DNA from 4 places in the Lysobacter antibioticus genome. Region 4 is predicted to be linked to each of the others. Evidence: riboswitches for the same ligand, from Rfam matches in the RefSeq annotation. Region 4 holds a riboswitch; each other region holds the start of a gene.
The links. Region 4 has a riboswitch for cobalamin ahead of GLA29479_RS10600 (CoA-acylating methylmalonate-semialdehyde dehydrogenase). Riboswitches for the same ligand answer to the same signal wherever they lie in the genome.
Positions count from the first base shown of each region.

Region 1: it holds a riboswitch for cobalamin, as region 4 does, so the genes downstream of both, metE (5-methyltetrahydropteroyltriglutamate--homocysteine S-methyltransferase) here and GLA29479_RS10600 (CoA-acylating methylmalonate-semialdehyde dehydrogenase) in region 4, are expected to answer to the same signal.
Region 2: it holds a riboswitch for cobalamin, as region 4 does, so the genes downstream of both, btuB (TonB-dependent vitamin B12 receptor) here and GLA29479_RS10600 (CoA-acylating methylmalonate-semialdehyde dehydrogenase) in region 4, are expected to answer to the same signal.
Region 3: it holds a riboswitch for cobalamin, as region 4 does, so the genes downstream of both, btuB (TonB-dependent vitamin B12 receptor) here and GLA29479_RS10600 (CoA-acylating methylmalonate-semialdehyde dehydrogenase) in region 4, are expected to answer to the same signal.

Region 1 covers NZ_CP013141.1:5,259,015-5,262,135, reverse strand. The annotation lists gene metE (5-methyltetrahydropteroyltriglutamate--homocysteine S-methyltransferase) at 3-2,285, opposite strand; cobalamin riboswitch at 2,491-2,697, opposite strand; gene GLA29479_RS25465 (hypothetical protein) at 2,718-2,888, shown strand.
Region 2 covers NZ_CP013141.1:2,487,022-2,490,142, forward strand. The annotation lists gene bioD (dethiobiotin synthase) at 1-273, opposite strand, end outside; gene GLA29479_RS10105 (GAF domain-containing protein) at 344-826, shown strand; gene GLA29479_RS10110 (TfoX/Sxy family protein) at 823-1,239, shown strand; cobalamin riboswitch at 1,321-1,567, shown strand; gene btuB (TonB-dependent vitamin B12 receptor) at 1,689-3,121, shown strand, end outside.
Region 3 covers NZ_CP013141.1:2,170,220-2,173,340, reverse strand. The annotation lists gene GLA29479_RS08750 (TonB-dependent receptor plug domain-containing protein) at 1-914, opposite strand, end outside; cobalamin riboswitch at 1,431-1,674, shown strand; gene btuB (TonB-dependent vitamin B12 receptor) at 1,829-3,121, shown strand, end outside.
Region 4 covers NZ_CP013141.1:2,610,855-2,613,975, forward strand. The annotation lists gene GLA29479_RS10595 (hypothetical protein) at 62-310, opposite strand; cobalamin riboswitch at 822-1,042, shown strand; gene GLA29479_RS10600 (CoA-acylating methylmalonate-semialdehyde dehydrogenase) at 1,182-2,696, shown strand; gene GLA29479_RS10605 (acyl-CoA dehydrogenase family protein) at 2,708-3,121, shown strand, end outside.

The DNA.
Region 1 (3,121 bases), 2.6 Mb from region 4:
GCTCAGTCGACTTCGGCGGCGACCTGCTCGCGCAGGCCGCGCGCCGACTGCACCATCGCCCGCAGGGCCGAGCGCACTTCCGGCCAACCGCGGGTCTTCAGGCCGCAGTCCGGGTTGACCCACAACTGCGCCGGCTCCAACACATCCAGAGCCTTGTCGAGCAAGTCGCGCATTTCGGTCTCGCTGGGCACGCGCGGCGAATGGATGTCGTAGACGCCCGGGCCGATGCCGTTCGGATAGCGATAGCGCACGAACGCATCCAGCAACTCCATGCGCGAGCGCGAGGTCTCGATCGAGATCACGTCGGCGTCGAGCGCGGCCACCGCCTCGATGATGTCGTTGAACTCGGCGTAGCACATGTGGGTGTGGATCTGGGTCGCATCGCCGACGCCGCTGGCGGCGAGGCGGAAGCTTTCGCCGGCCCAGCTCAGGTAGGCCGGCCAGTCGGCGCGACGCAGCGGCAGGCCTTCGCGCAGGGCCGGTTCGTCGATCTGGACGATGGCGATACCGGCCGCTTCCAGGTCGAGCACTTCCTGGCGCAAGGCCAGGGCGATCTGGCGGCAGCTGTCGGCGCGCGGCTGATCGTCGCGCACGAACGACCACTGCAGGATAGTCACCGGTCCGGTCAGCATGCCTTTGACCGGCCGTTGCGTCTGCGCCTGCGCGTAACGGGTCCAGTCGACGGTCATCGCCTGCGGGCGGACCACGTCGCCGAACAGCACCGGCGGCTTGACACAGCGCGAGCCGTAGCTCTGCACCCAGCCGTGGGCGGTGAAGGCGAAACCGTCGAGCTGCTCGCCGAAGTACTCGACCATGTCGTTGCGCTCGAACTCGCCGTGCACCAGCACGTCGATGCCCAGCGCTTCCTGCTCGCGCAGGCACAGCTTGGTCTCGTTCTCCAGGAAGGTCCGGTAGGCGGCGTCGTCGATCTTGCCGGCCTTGTGCTCGGCGCGCGCGCGCCGCACTTCGGCGGTCTGCGGGAACGAGCCGATGGTGGTGGTCGGGAACAGCGGCAGGCCGAGGCGCTGCGCCTGCACCTTCGCGCGTTGCGGATAGGGCGAGGCGCGCCGGGTCATCGCCGGTTCGACCGCGGCCAGGCGCTTGCGCACCTCGGCATTGCGCAACAACGGCGAGGCCAGGCGCGCGGCGCGCGCGCTGGCGGCGGTGGCGAGGTCGCGGTTGGCGTCGGCGCTGCCGGTGAGAGCGTCGGCGAGCAGGCGCAGTTCCTCGATCTTCTGCCGCGCGTAGGCCATCCAGTGACGCAGCGGCGCGGGCAGCTTGCGCTCCAGCTCCAGGTCGGTTGGCACGTGCAACAGCGAGCACGACGGCGCCAGCCAGTGCGCGCGATCGCCGGCGCGACGCGCCAGGCTCAGCGCGGCGTCGAGATCGGCGCGCCAGATGTTGCGGCCGTCGACCACGCCGAGGCTGAGGACGCGGTCGTCCGGCAACAGTGGCAGCACGCTTTCCAACTGCTGCGGCGCGCGCACCAGGTCGACGTGCAGACCTTGCACCGGCAGGCGCGCGGCGAGGGCGGCGTTGTCGCCGAGGCCACCGAAATACGTGGTCAGCAGGCGCTGTGGCGCGTCGGCTTCGGCCAGGGCCGCATAAGCGCGGCGATAGGCGTCGCGATCGTCGTCGTCGAGGTCGAGCACCAGGGCCGGCTCATCGAGCTGGACCCAGTCGGCGCCCGCGGCCTTGAGCTTGCCGAGCAACTCGGCATAGGCCGGCAGCAGGGCATCGAGCAGCTCGCGCGGATCGCCGCCGTCGCTGCGCTTGCCGAGCTTGAGGAAGGACACCGGGCCAAGCAGCACCGGCCGCGCCTGGATGCCGAGCGCGCGCGCCTGGGCCAGTTCGGCCAGCGGCTTGTCGCCGCGCAGAACGAAACGCTGGTCGCGCTCGAACTGCGGCACCAGATAGTGGTAGTTGGTGTCGAACCACTTGGTCATCTCGAGCGCGTGCAGATCGCGACGGCCGTCCTGCAGGCCGCGGGCGAGGGCGAAGTACCCGGTCAGCGGGTTTTCGTCGTAGACCTCGCGGTACGGCGCGGGGATCGCGTCGAACAACACGGCGGTATCGAGGACGTGGTCGTAGAGGGAGAAATCGTTGCACGGCACGACGTCGGCGCCGGCTTGGCGCGCCAGTTGCCAATGGCGTTCGCGCAGGCCGTGGGCGGTGTCGTGCAGCGCCTGGGCCGGCGTGTCGCCTTTCCAGAACGATTCCAGGGCCAGCTTGAGCTCGCGCCGCGCGCCTATGCGCGGGAAGCCGAGATGGGTGACGCTGATCATGATGATTACCTGCGATGCGTGGGCATGGCGCAGGGCAACGAAGGAGACCACGGCTGCGCCGGCCCGACGCTCGCGCGCCCGGCTTCGCCGCAACCCTTGGTGTCGACCTTCGCCCCCGCGGGCGAACCGGCGCGCACGACGCGGCCCGCGCCGGGACGGGCCCGGACGCAGCGCCGACACCTTGCGGGCCGGAGTCGGACGGAAGGCGAGCCTTCCGGTCATGGCAGGTCTTCGGGCTTGGGGCATGGAGCACGAGGCGCCTCCTACTGTCCGTCGCTTCCCGGGATCGCTCCCAGTGCCTGACGAAGTTCGTTCCCTATACCGCTGCGGGGCAGCTCCGGAATTGGACGTGGCGTCCGCACCGGATTCCCTCTAACCGCTGCCGGTGCGAACCGGTGGCGATTTGTCACATCGCTTCATCTGCATGAAGCGATGTTCACCATCACGCCGCCAAGCTACGCAGCGCGACCGGCGAAGTCAATCGCCGCGATCGCGATGCGTGGACCCGGTTTGCGATTTGTGGCCGCAGCCGGCGACGGCGCCGCGGCCGGGGCTTCCCCGGCTGCCGTTCATGCGCCGCCGACGATGATGTCGGCACGCTGACGAGCGCGAACGCCATGACCTCCTGCCGTTGAGCTTGGTGGGCCCTGGGGCTAACGTTCGTGCTGTGGCGACGATGCGCGGCGCGGGTCCAGGACGGCCCGCGCGATCCCGACTCCGATGGGTGGAACATGCTTTTCAGAAGGACGTTTGCGCTGACCTTGTGCCTGCTCGGACTGGCGGCTTGCGGGAGGGATTCCGCCGCGCCGCCGCCGGCCCGGCTCGAGCCGGTCACC
Region 2 (3,121 bases), 120 kb from region 4:
GTCGTCGTAGCGCGGTCTCGGCGCACTGGCCGCTTGCAACAGCAAGGCGTCCTCGTTGCGCCAACCCTCGGACGTGCGTTCGCAACCGCTCGCTACCGGCTTCATGCCGACCGCGCGCATGCCGCGCGCGCGCAAGGCGTGCAACAAGCTCGCGCTGGCCACCGACTTGCCGATGCCGGTGTCGGTGCCGGTGACGAACACGCCGCGCGGAAACACCGCGGACGCGGCCGTTGGTCGGGAGCCGGCCTCCACCGGGGGCTGGGTGTGACTCATCTCGCGCTTTTCCCTGGGGCGTGGAGTCCACCATGGTAGTGGCGGCGGATGCCGCTGTTACACTCCGATGATGTTTAAAACCTCCGCACTATCGGGCGACAAGCCCGAGCAATACGCGCAGCTGCTCGCCCAGGCGCGCGGTTTGCTCGACGGCGAACGCGACCGTATCGCCAACGCCGCCAACCTGTCGGCATTGGTCAGCCATGCCCTGCCGGAACTCAACTGGGTCGGCTTCTATTTCTACGACGGCGAAGAACTCGTGGTCGGCCCGTTCCAGGGCTTGCCGGCCTGCGTGCGCATTCCGCTCGATAAGGGCGTGTGCGGTGCGGCCGCCTCGACCCGCCAGACCCAACGCGTCGCCGACGTGCACGCCTTCCCCGGCCACATCGCCTGCGATGCCGCCTCGCGTTCGGAAGTGGTGGTGCCGCTGGTCCACGGCGACGCCCTGATCGGCGTGTTCGACCTCGACAGCCCGGTCCCGGACCGCTTCGATGCCGACGACCAGGCCGGCCTGGAAGCGCTGGCGCGCGTGTACGTGGAGGCGCTGGCATGACCGCGCCGAAGATGCGCAACATCGGCCCCAAGAGCGCGGCCTGGCTGCGCCAGGTCGGCCTGCGCACGCACGAGGACATCTCCGCGATCGGCACGGTCGAGGCCTTCATGCGCGTCAAGCGCGCCGGCTTCAAGCCGACCCTCAACCTGCTCTACGCGATCGAAGGCGCGCTGCTGGACTGCCATTGGCAGGAAATCAGCGACGAACGCCGGCAGCAACTGATCCAGGCCGCCGAAGCCGCGACCGCCCTGCTACCGCCGCCGCGCAACAAGCCGGCCGCCGCGCCGGTGCACACCACCGTGCACGCCGAAGAACGCCACGATGCGTTCGAGGGCGGCGGCCTGGACGGCAACGGCCTGGACGAGGACGACGACCGCCCCGGCGGCCGCGACGAGGACGACGGGCGCGACTGAGCCCGTCGACGCCGCTGCGCCCCCTCCGGCCGGCCCCCTCCGCCCACCCACGGCTTTGGCCCCGGGCGCCGGCTTCGCGTAGACTGCGCACCGCTTCAAGGTGACCCGGCGGCTTTCTCCATCGCCGGGTTGAAACGGGAAGCCGGTGACGCGCCCTCTCTTGCGGGAGGATCGGCGCCAGTCCGGCACTGCCCCCGCAACGGTAAGCAAGACAGATCGCGGCAACCGCCACTGTGCTCGACACGGGAAGGCGCCGCGATCGGCAGCCCGACCCCGCGTCGGCGCTGCGCTTGCGAGTCCGGAGACCGGCCTTGAAGCGCCACAGGTTGCGATGCGGAGGGCGTCGCGGCGGCTGCTATCCGGCTGTCTGCACGGCCCGCTGCCTCCTCGCAACCGTCTTCCGCCGTCGTCGTCGCGCGCCTCCGGGTGCGCGCGCTGGAGCTGTCCCCATGTCCGTCCGCAACACGCACGCCACGCGCGCACTGAACTTGTCCTTCGCCATCGCCTGCGCGCTGGCGCTGCCCGCCGCCGCCATCGCCGCTCCGGCCGGCGACGCCACCGACCTCGACGAGGTGGTGGTCACCGCCAACCGCACCGCGGTCAGCGTCAACGACACGCTGACCCCGGTCGACGTGCTGGACCGCGAGACCATCCAGCGCAGCCAGGCGCGCGACCTCAACGACCTGCTGCGCGGCCGCGCCGGCATCACCATTTCCAACCAGGGCGGCGCCGGCAAGCTCACCACCCTGTTCCTGCGCGGCAGCGAGTCCGACCACGTGCTGGTGCTGGTCGACGGCATCCGCGTCGGCTCGCCGACCTCGGGTCTGGCCGCGCTGCAGGACCTGCCGCTGGCACTGATCGACCGCATCGAGATCGTGCGCGGCCCGCGTTCGAGCCTGTACGGCGCCGACGCCATCGGCGGCGTGATCCAGGTGTTCACCCGCCGCGAGAAGCAGGGCTTCGCGCCGCGCGTGCACGTCGGCGGCGGCAGCAACGACAGCCTCGAATTCGGCACCGGCTTCGGCGGTCGCAGCGAGCGCGGCTGGTTCGGCGCCGACTACAGCTTCCGCAAGACCGAGGGCATCAACGCCTGCCGCGGCGCCGGCTTCCCGGTGTTCGCCGGCTGCTTCACCGACGAGCCCGACCGCGACGGTTACGAAAACCACGCCCTGTCGCTGCGCGGCGGCCTCGAGTTCAACGAGCAGTGGAGCATCGAAGGCCAGGCGCTGCGCGCGGAAGGCGAGAACGATTACGACGGCAGCTTCGTCAACCGCTCCGAGACCGTGCAACAGGTGATCGGCGGCAAGCTGCAATGGCGCCCGTCGGAAACCATCCACCTGCAGTTGCTGGCCGGCCGCAACGTCGACAGCTCGGATAATTTCCTCGGCGAAGTGCCGATGGGGTTCTTCAAGACCGATCGCGACAGCGCGACCTTGCAGGGCGACTTCACCCTGGCCGAAGGCCACGTGCTGAGCGCGGGCTTCGATTGGTTGCGCGACCGCGTCGACAGCGACACCGTGTACGACGAAAGCGAGCGCGACAACAAGGCCGGCTTCGTCCAGTACCAGGGCCGCTTCGGCGCGCAGTCGTTCGAGGCCAGCCTGCGCCGCGACGACAACGAACAGTTCGGCGGCCACACCACCGGCGGCGCGGCCTGGGGCCTGAACTTCGCCGAGCGCTGGCGCGTCACCGTCGGCTACGGCACCGCGTTCAAGGCGCCGACCTTCAACGAGCTGTACTACCCGTTCTTCGGCAACGCGACCCTGCGCCCGGAAGAGTCCAAGACCTGGGAGCTCGGCCTGGCCTATCGCGGCGAGCGTTTCAACGCCCGCATCGACGGCTTCGACACCCGCGCCGACGACCTGATCACCTACGACTCGTC
Region 3 (3,121 bases), 440 kb from region 4:
AGGAAGCCGTTCGGATAAATCGACGGGATGTTGCGCGGGTCGCCGGCGAAGCGGAAATAACCGTTCGACAGCACGTCGCGTTCGCTGTAGCTGCCGAACGAATAGAAGCTCAGGTAGTCGGTCGGGTTGTATTCGCCGTTATAGGAGAACGCGCCCTGGTCGATCTCGGGATCGCCGTAGCGCTGCTCGACGCGGCCCTGGAACGGGCGCGCGCGGTTGGTCTGGTCCTGGTGCCCGCCCTGCGCGGCCAGGTGCAGCCAGCCGTTCTCGCCGAGTTTGATGCCGGTGTCGCCGGAGAGCTGGTACTGCTTGCCGTCGCCGGCGCTGTACTGGCCGTAGCGCGCGGCGATGCTGCCGCCCGTGCCGCTGCCCTTGAGTACGACGTTGATGACGCCGGCGATCGCGTCGGAGCCGTACTGCGCCGAGGCGCCGTCGCGCAGCACTTCGACGCGTTCGATCGCGGCGATCGGAATGGCGTTGAGGTCGACCGGCGAGGAGCCGCGGCCCTGGCTGCCGTTGAGGTTGATCAGGGCGGTGGTGTGGCGGCGCTTGCCGTTGACCAGCACCAGCACCTGGTCGGGGGCGAGGCCGCGCAGCTGAGCCGGGCGCACTGCGTCGGTGCCGTCGGTGATGGCGGGGCGCGGGAAATTCAGCGAGGGCAGGGCGCGCGACAGGGCGGTGGCCAGCTCGACGGTGCCGGTGGCCTCCAGGGTTTCGGGGGTGATGATGTCGATCGGCGCGGTGGACTCGGCGACGGTGCGGTCGCTGACGCGGGTGCCGGTGACGATGACCTGGTCCAGGGTCTTGGGGTCGCTTTGCGGCGCGTCTTGCGCGTGGACCGGCGCGGCGAGCGCTACCAGGAGGCCGAGGGCCAGAGGGTGACGTGAACCGGCGAAGGTGCGGCGGACGTGCATGACGACTCCTTGATGGGGATGACAGCGATGTCATTCGGATTTAACACGAACGTAACAACCGGTCAATGAAGCGGCCAAATATTGCCTAACGCAAGTAGTCAAAAAGTGGTAGAAGCACACTCTTTGCGGAATCCGGCGGCGGATGGCCGGCCGCTGCGCCTGGCCTGGTGGGGGCTTTCTGGCCCTCATCCCGTTAGGCCCTCATCTCTGCCAGCCCTGATTTCCTCCTCAAGTCGTCGTCCCCGCGAAGGCGGGGATCCACCGGATTTTCGTGCGAGAACGCCTGAGGTCTCTATCGCCCGGCCAGGGCGCGCAGCACCCTGGCGTTCACGGATGCGCGAGCCGGTGGCTCGCAAGCGCATCCATTCACCCCGGCCTGCGCGGGGATGACGATTTCAGCGCTAGGGGAGGCCGCGAGGTCCGTCCAGGAAAGCAAAGGCCGCGGATGGGCCCTGATCGGCGAGTCACGCGCATTTTCCTCCTCCGTACCCTGGCGTCCCGACCTCGCTCGACTGCTAAGATGCGCGCGCTCAAGGTGATCGCCGACACACAATCGGCGATTGAAACGGGAATCCGGTCCCCGCTTCTGGCATTCGCCAGGTCGGTCAATCCGGAGCTGCCCCCGCAACGGTAAGCGAGTACACGCACCGCACGACGCCACTGTGTTCCGACACGGGAAGGCGCGGTACGGGAGACCCGGTCCGATCTCGGACCGCCTCCGCTCGCAAGCCCGGAGACCGGCCCGGAGCGCGAACCGACAGGCGGAGGGCCGTGTCTCGGGGCATCGGCGCGCGCGCCGTCTCTCCGTTCCGCCATCCCCCTGTCACGACCTGATCTAGACCGCGCGGGTGAGGCGCGGCCATGGAGAGCCGACCGTGACGTTCCGTTTTTCCGCTGTTCCGCGCCTTGCGCGCATCCCCGCGCGCTGCGCTTTCGTATTCGCCGGTTCCGCATTCGCCGCCTCCGCAGTCGCGGCGCCGGCGGTCGATCTCGACCAGGTCGTGGTCACCGCGAGCCGCACCGCCCAGACTCAGGACGCCACGCTCGCTGCGGTGACCGTGATCGACCGCGCGCAGATCGAACGCCTGCAGCCGTCGTCGCTGCCGGAGTTGTTGCGCGGCACCCCTGGTGCGTCGCTGGCCAACAACGGCGGCCCGGGCAAGGCGACGTCGCTGTTCCTGCGCGGCAGCGAGTCCGACCATGTGCTGGTGCTGATCGACGGGGTCAAGATCGGTTCGGCGACCAGCGGCGGCGCATCGCTGCAGGACATTCCGGTCGAGCAGATCGAACGCGTCGAAATCGTGCGCGGCCCGTTCTCCAGCCTGTACGGCTCCGAAGCCATCGGCGGCGTCATCCAGATCTTCACCCGCCGTCCGCAGGGCGCGTTCGTGCCGAGCTTCAGCGCCTCGATCGGCAGCTACGCCACCCATCGCGCCACCGCCGGCGTCGCCGGCAAGGGCGAGCGCGGCTGGTATTCGATCAACGCGGCCCACGAAGACACCGACGGCATCAACGCCTGCCGCGGCAAGCCCTCGCCGGGCGGTGCCGGTTGCTTCACCTATTCGCCCGACCGCGATGGCTATCGCAATGATTCGCTGACCCTGCAGGGCGGCTACCGCTTCAACGAGCAATGGGACGCCGAAGCGCGCTTGTTTCGCACCGAAAACCATAACGAATACGACGGCAGTCAGAACAACGAGGCCGACGGTGTGCAGCAGGTCGCCGGCGCCAAGCTGCGCTATCGCCCCAGCGACCGCGTCAGCCTCAGCGCCAGCGCCGGCCGCAGCGAAGATCTCAGCGACACCTACAAGAACGGCAAGTACTCCAGCACCTTCGAGACCCGACGCCAGCTCGGCTCGGTGCAGGGCGACCTCGGCATCGGCAGCGGTTTGCTCACGCTCGGGTTCGACTGGCAGCGCGACCGCATCGACAGCAACACCCGTTATGCCCGCGACGCCCGTATCCTGCGCGGCGCTTTCGGCCAGTGGCAGCAGAGTTTCGGCGCGCATGCGCTGCAGGCCAGCCTGCGCCGCGACGACGACAGCCAGTTCGGCGGCGAGACCACCGGCAGCCTGCTGTGGGGCTGGAACCTCAGCGAGGCGCTGCGTTTGACCGCGAGCTACGGCACCGCGTTCAAGGCGCCGACCTTCAACGAGCTGTACTACCCGGGCTACGGCAATGCCGGCTTGTCGCCGGAAACTTCGCGC
Region 4 (3,121 bases):
CCCTGAGGGCACCCGGCGCGATGACGCGGGCACCAACCAACCCGTGCCACCGACAGCCCCCTCAACGACGTATCTCGAACCCCGGATTCTCATTGAGCGACCCGTCCGCCTCCAGCACCGCGTAGCGCTCGCCATCGGGATGAAACACCACCGGAATCGGCTCCAGGAACAGCGGCCGCCGAACGAAACGCAGTTCCCAACGAAAGTGCTCCAAGGTCGTCAACGCGTCCAGTTGCTCGCGGGTCAGCCCTGCGCGCAAGGCCACGGCGCTGGCCTGCTCGGTTCCGTTGCGTCGTTCGCGTGTGGTCATCGGGTACCGCTCCTTCGAGAATGCCGCGTTGCGCTCTCGCCATGATCTTGCAACGGCATGCGAATGTCACCCGAGCGGCCACGGCCCGCGGGATTCTTCAGTGCCGACGCTCGACGACGAACCGATCCACCGCCGCCGATGCTCCCCATCGCGGCGGCACGCCCATGCCGATCCGTATGCCCCTATCCGCAGCCGTCCCCGCCGCACCAGCCATTTCGCCTGCATCGTTTCCAGGAATACACGCCGCCCATCACAATATCGAGCGATGCCCGGCATTTCGCCCGAACCCCGCACAGGCAAACGCGGTCGACATCGCGAGCGCTCCCGCAACCGACATGCGGCGCATTCCTCGCCATGCATTCCATTCGCCGCGGTGCGGTGCCGCGCCGAGTCGTCACACATGCGCGCAGCAACAAGATGAATGCGGCGTCCGAAGCCATCCGACCACGCCGTCGTGCGAACGAGCGCGCAGCTTTGCGCAATGCAGCTTGTTCGCTTTCGATCCGACGCCTACACTCCGCCGGCCACAGGTGTCCTGCCGCCGTACCGGCGAGCAGGGTGAAACGGGAAGCCGGTGCGAGTCGACAGACTCCATTCCGGCGCTGCCCCCGCAACGGTAGGCGAGAACACCCGACTCAATACCACTGCGATTTCGCGGGAAGGTGTCGGGGTGATGCGGATCGCTCCGCATCGCTCGCAAGCCCGGAGACCGGCCAGTGGCGGGCATCGCATGCGATGCCGTCCTCGGGTGTTGCGGTGGGCAACCGGACGGGCTGGCTCGACGCGGATGTCCGTTGCGTGGAACCGACTTGTCTTGCTCCGCAATCCCCGTCACGCGGGTGAGCGACACGGAGCCGAAACAATGAACGATATGAATCGCGTCGCGACCGAAGTCGCGACGGTCAAGCTGCTGATCGACGGTACCTTCGTCGAATCCCGATCCGAACAATGGCGCGATGTCGTCAACCCCGCTACGCAGACAGTGCTGGCGCGGGTGCCGTTCGCCACCGCCGACGAAGTCGACGCCGCGGTGCGTTCGGCGCAACAGGCCTTCAAGAGCTGGCGCAAGACCCCGATCGGCGCGCGCGCGCGCATCTTCCTCAAATACCAGCAACTGATCCGCGAGCACATGGGCGAGCTCGCCGCGATCCTCACCGCCGAACAAGGCAAGACCCTGGCCGATGCCGAAGGCGACGTCTTCCGCGGCCTGGAAGTGGTCGAGCACGCCGCGGCGATCGGCAACCTGCAACTCGGCGAGTTAGCCAACAACGTCGCCGGCGGCGTCGACACCTACACCCTGCTGCAGCCGCTCGGCGTGTGCGCCGGCATCACCCCGTTCAACTTCCCGGCGATGATTCCCCTGTGGATGTTCCCGATGGCCATCGCCACCGGCAACACCTTCGTGCTCAAGCCGTCGGAACAAGATCCGCTGGTGACGATGCGCCTGGTCGAACTGGCGCTGCAAGCCGGAGTGCCCAAGGGCGTGCTCAACGTCGTGCACGGCGGCGAAGACGTGGTCAATGCGATCTGCGACCACCCGGACATCAAGGCCGTGTCCTTCGTCGGTTCGACCAAGGTCGGCACCCATGTCTACCACCGCGCTTCGCTGGCGGGCAAGCGCGTGCAGTGCATGATGGGCGCGAAGAACCATGCGGTGGTGCTGCCCGACGCCAACAAGGAGCAAACCCTCAACGCCCTCGCCGGCGCCGCATTCGGCGCCGCCGGGCAACGCTGCATGGCCGCCTCCACCGCGGTGCTGGTCGGCGAAGCGCAAGCCTGGATTCCGGAACTGGTCGCCAAGGCGCGCACGCTCAAGGTCAATGCCGGCACCGAGCCCGGCACCGACGTCGGCCCGGTGATTTCCTGCGCCGCGCGCGAACGCGTCGAAAGCCTGATCGCCGCCGGCGTCGAGCAAGGCGCAAGGCTCGAACTCGACGGCCGCAAGCCCTCCGTGCCGGGCTTCGAGCGCGGCAACTTCGTCGGCCCGACGATCTTCTCCGGAGTCGAGCCCGGCATGCGCATCTACGACGAGGAAATCTTCGGCCCGGTGCTGATCGTGCTCGCCGCCGACACCCTGGAGGCCGCGATCGAACTGATCAACGCCAACCCCAACGGCAACGGCACCGCGCTGTTCACCCAGTCCGGCGCCGCCGCACGCCGCTTCCAGGAAGACATCGACGTCGGCCAGGTCGGCATCAACGTGCCGATCCCGGTGCCGGTGCCGTTGTTCTCGTTCACCGGCTCGCGCGCGTCCAAGCTCGGCGACCTCGGCCCTTACGGCAAGCAAGTGGTGATGTTCTACACCCAGACCAAGACGGTCACCGCGCGTTGGTTCGACGACGACACGCTCGGCCACGGCGTCAACACCACGATCAGTCTAAAGTGATGGCCGCCGTCATGAACCTGCAGGCGGTCAATCCACCGCCATCGCAGCTCGGCGAAGACCAGCTCGCCTTCCGCGAGGCCGCGCGCGATTTCGCCCTGGCCGAACTGGCGCCGCATGCGGCGCACTGGGACGCGCAAGGCATCTTCCCGCGCGAGGCCATCGGCAAAGCCGGCGAACTCGGTTTCTGCGGCTTGTACGTGGACGACGCCGCCGGCGGCTCGGGTCTGACCCGGCTCGATGCGGTGGTCGTGTTCGAGGAGCTGGCCGCGCTCGATCCGTCCACGGCGGCGTTCATCAGCATCCACAACATGGCGACCTGGATGTTGACCGCGCACGCCTCGCCGGCCGTACGCGACCTCTGGGGGCCTCGGCTCGCTTCCGGCGAATGCCTGGCCTCGTACTGCCTGACCGAACCCGGCGCCGGT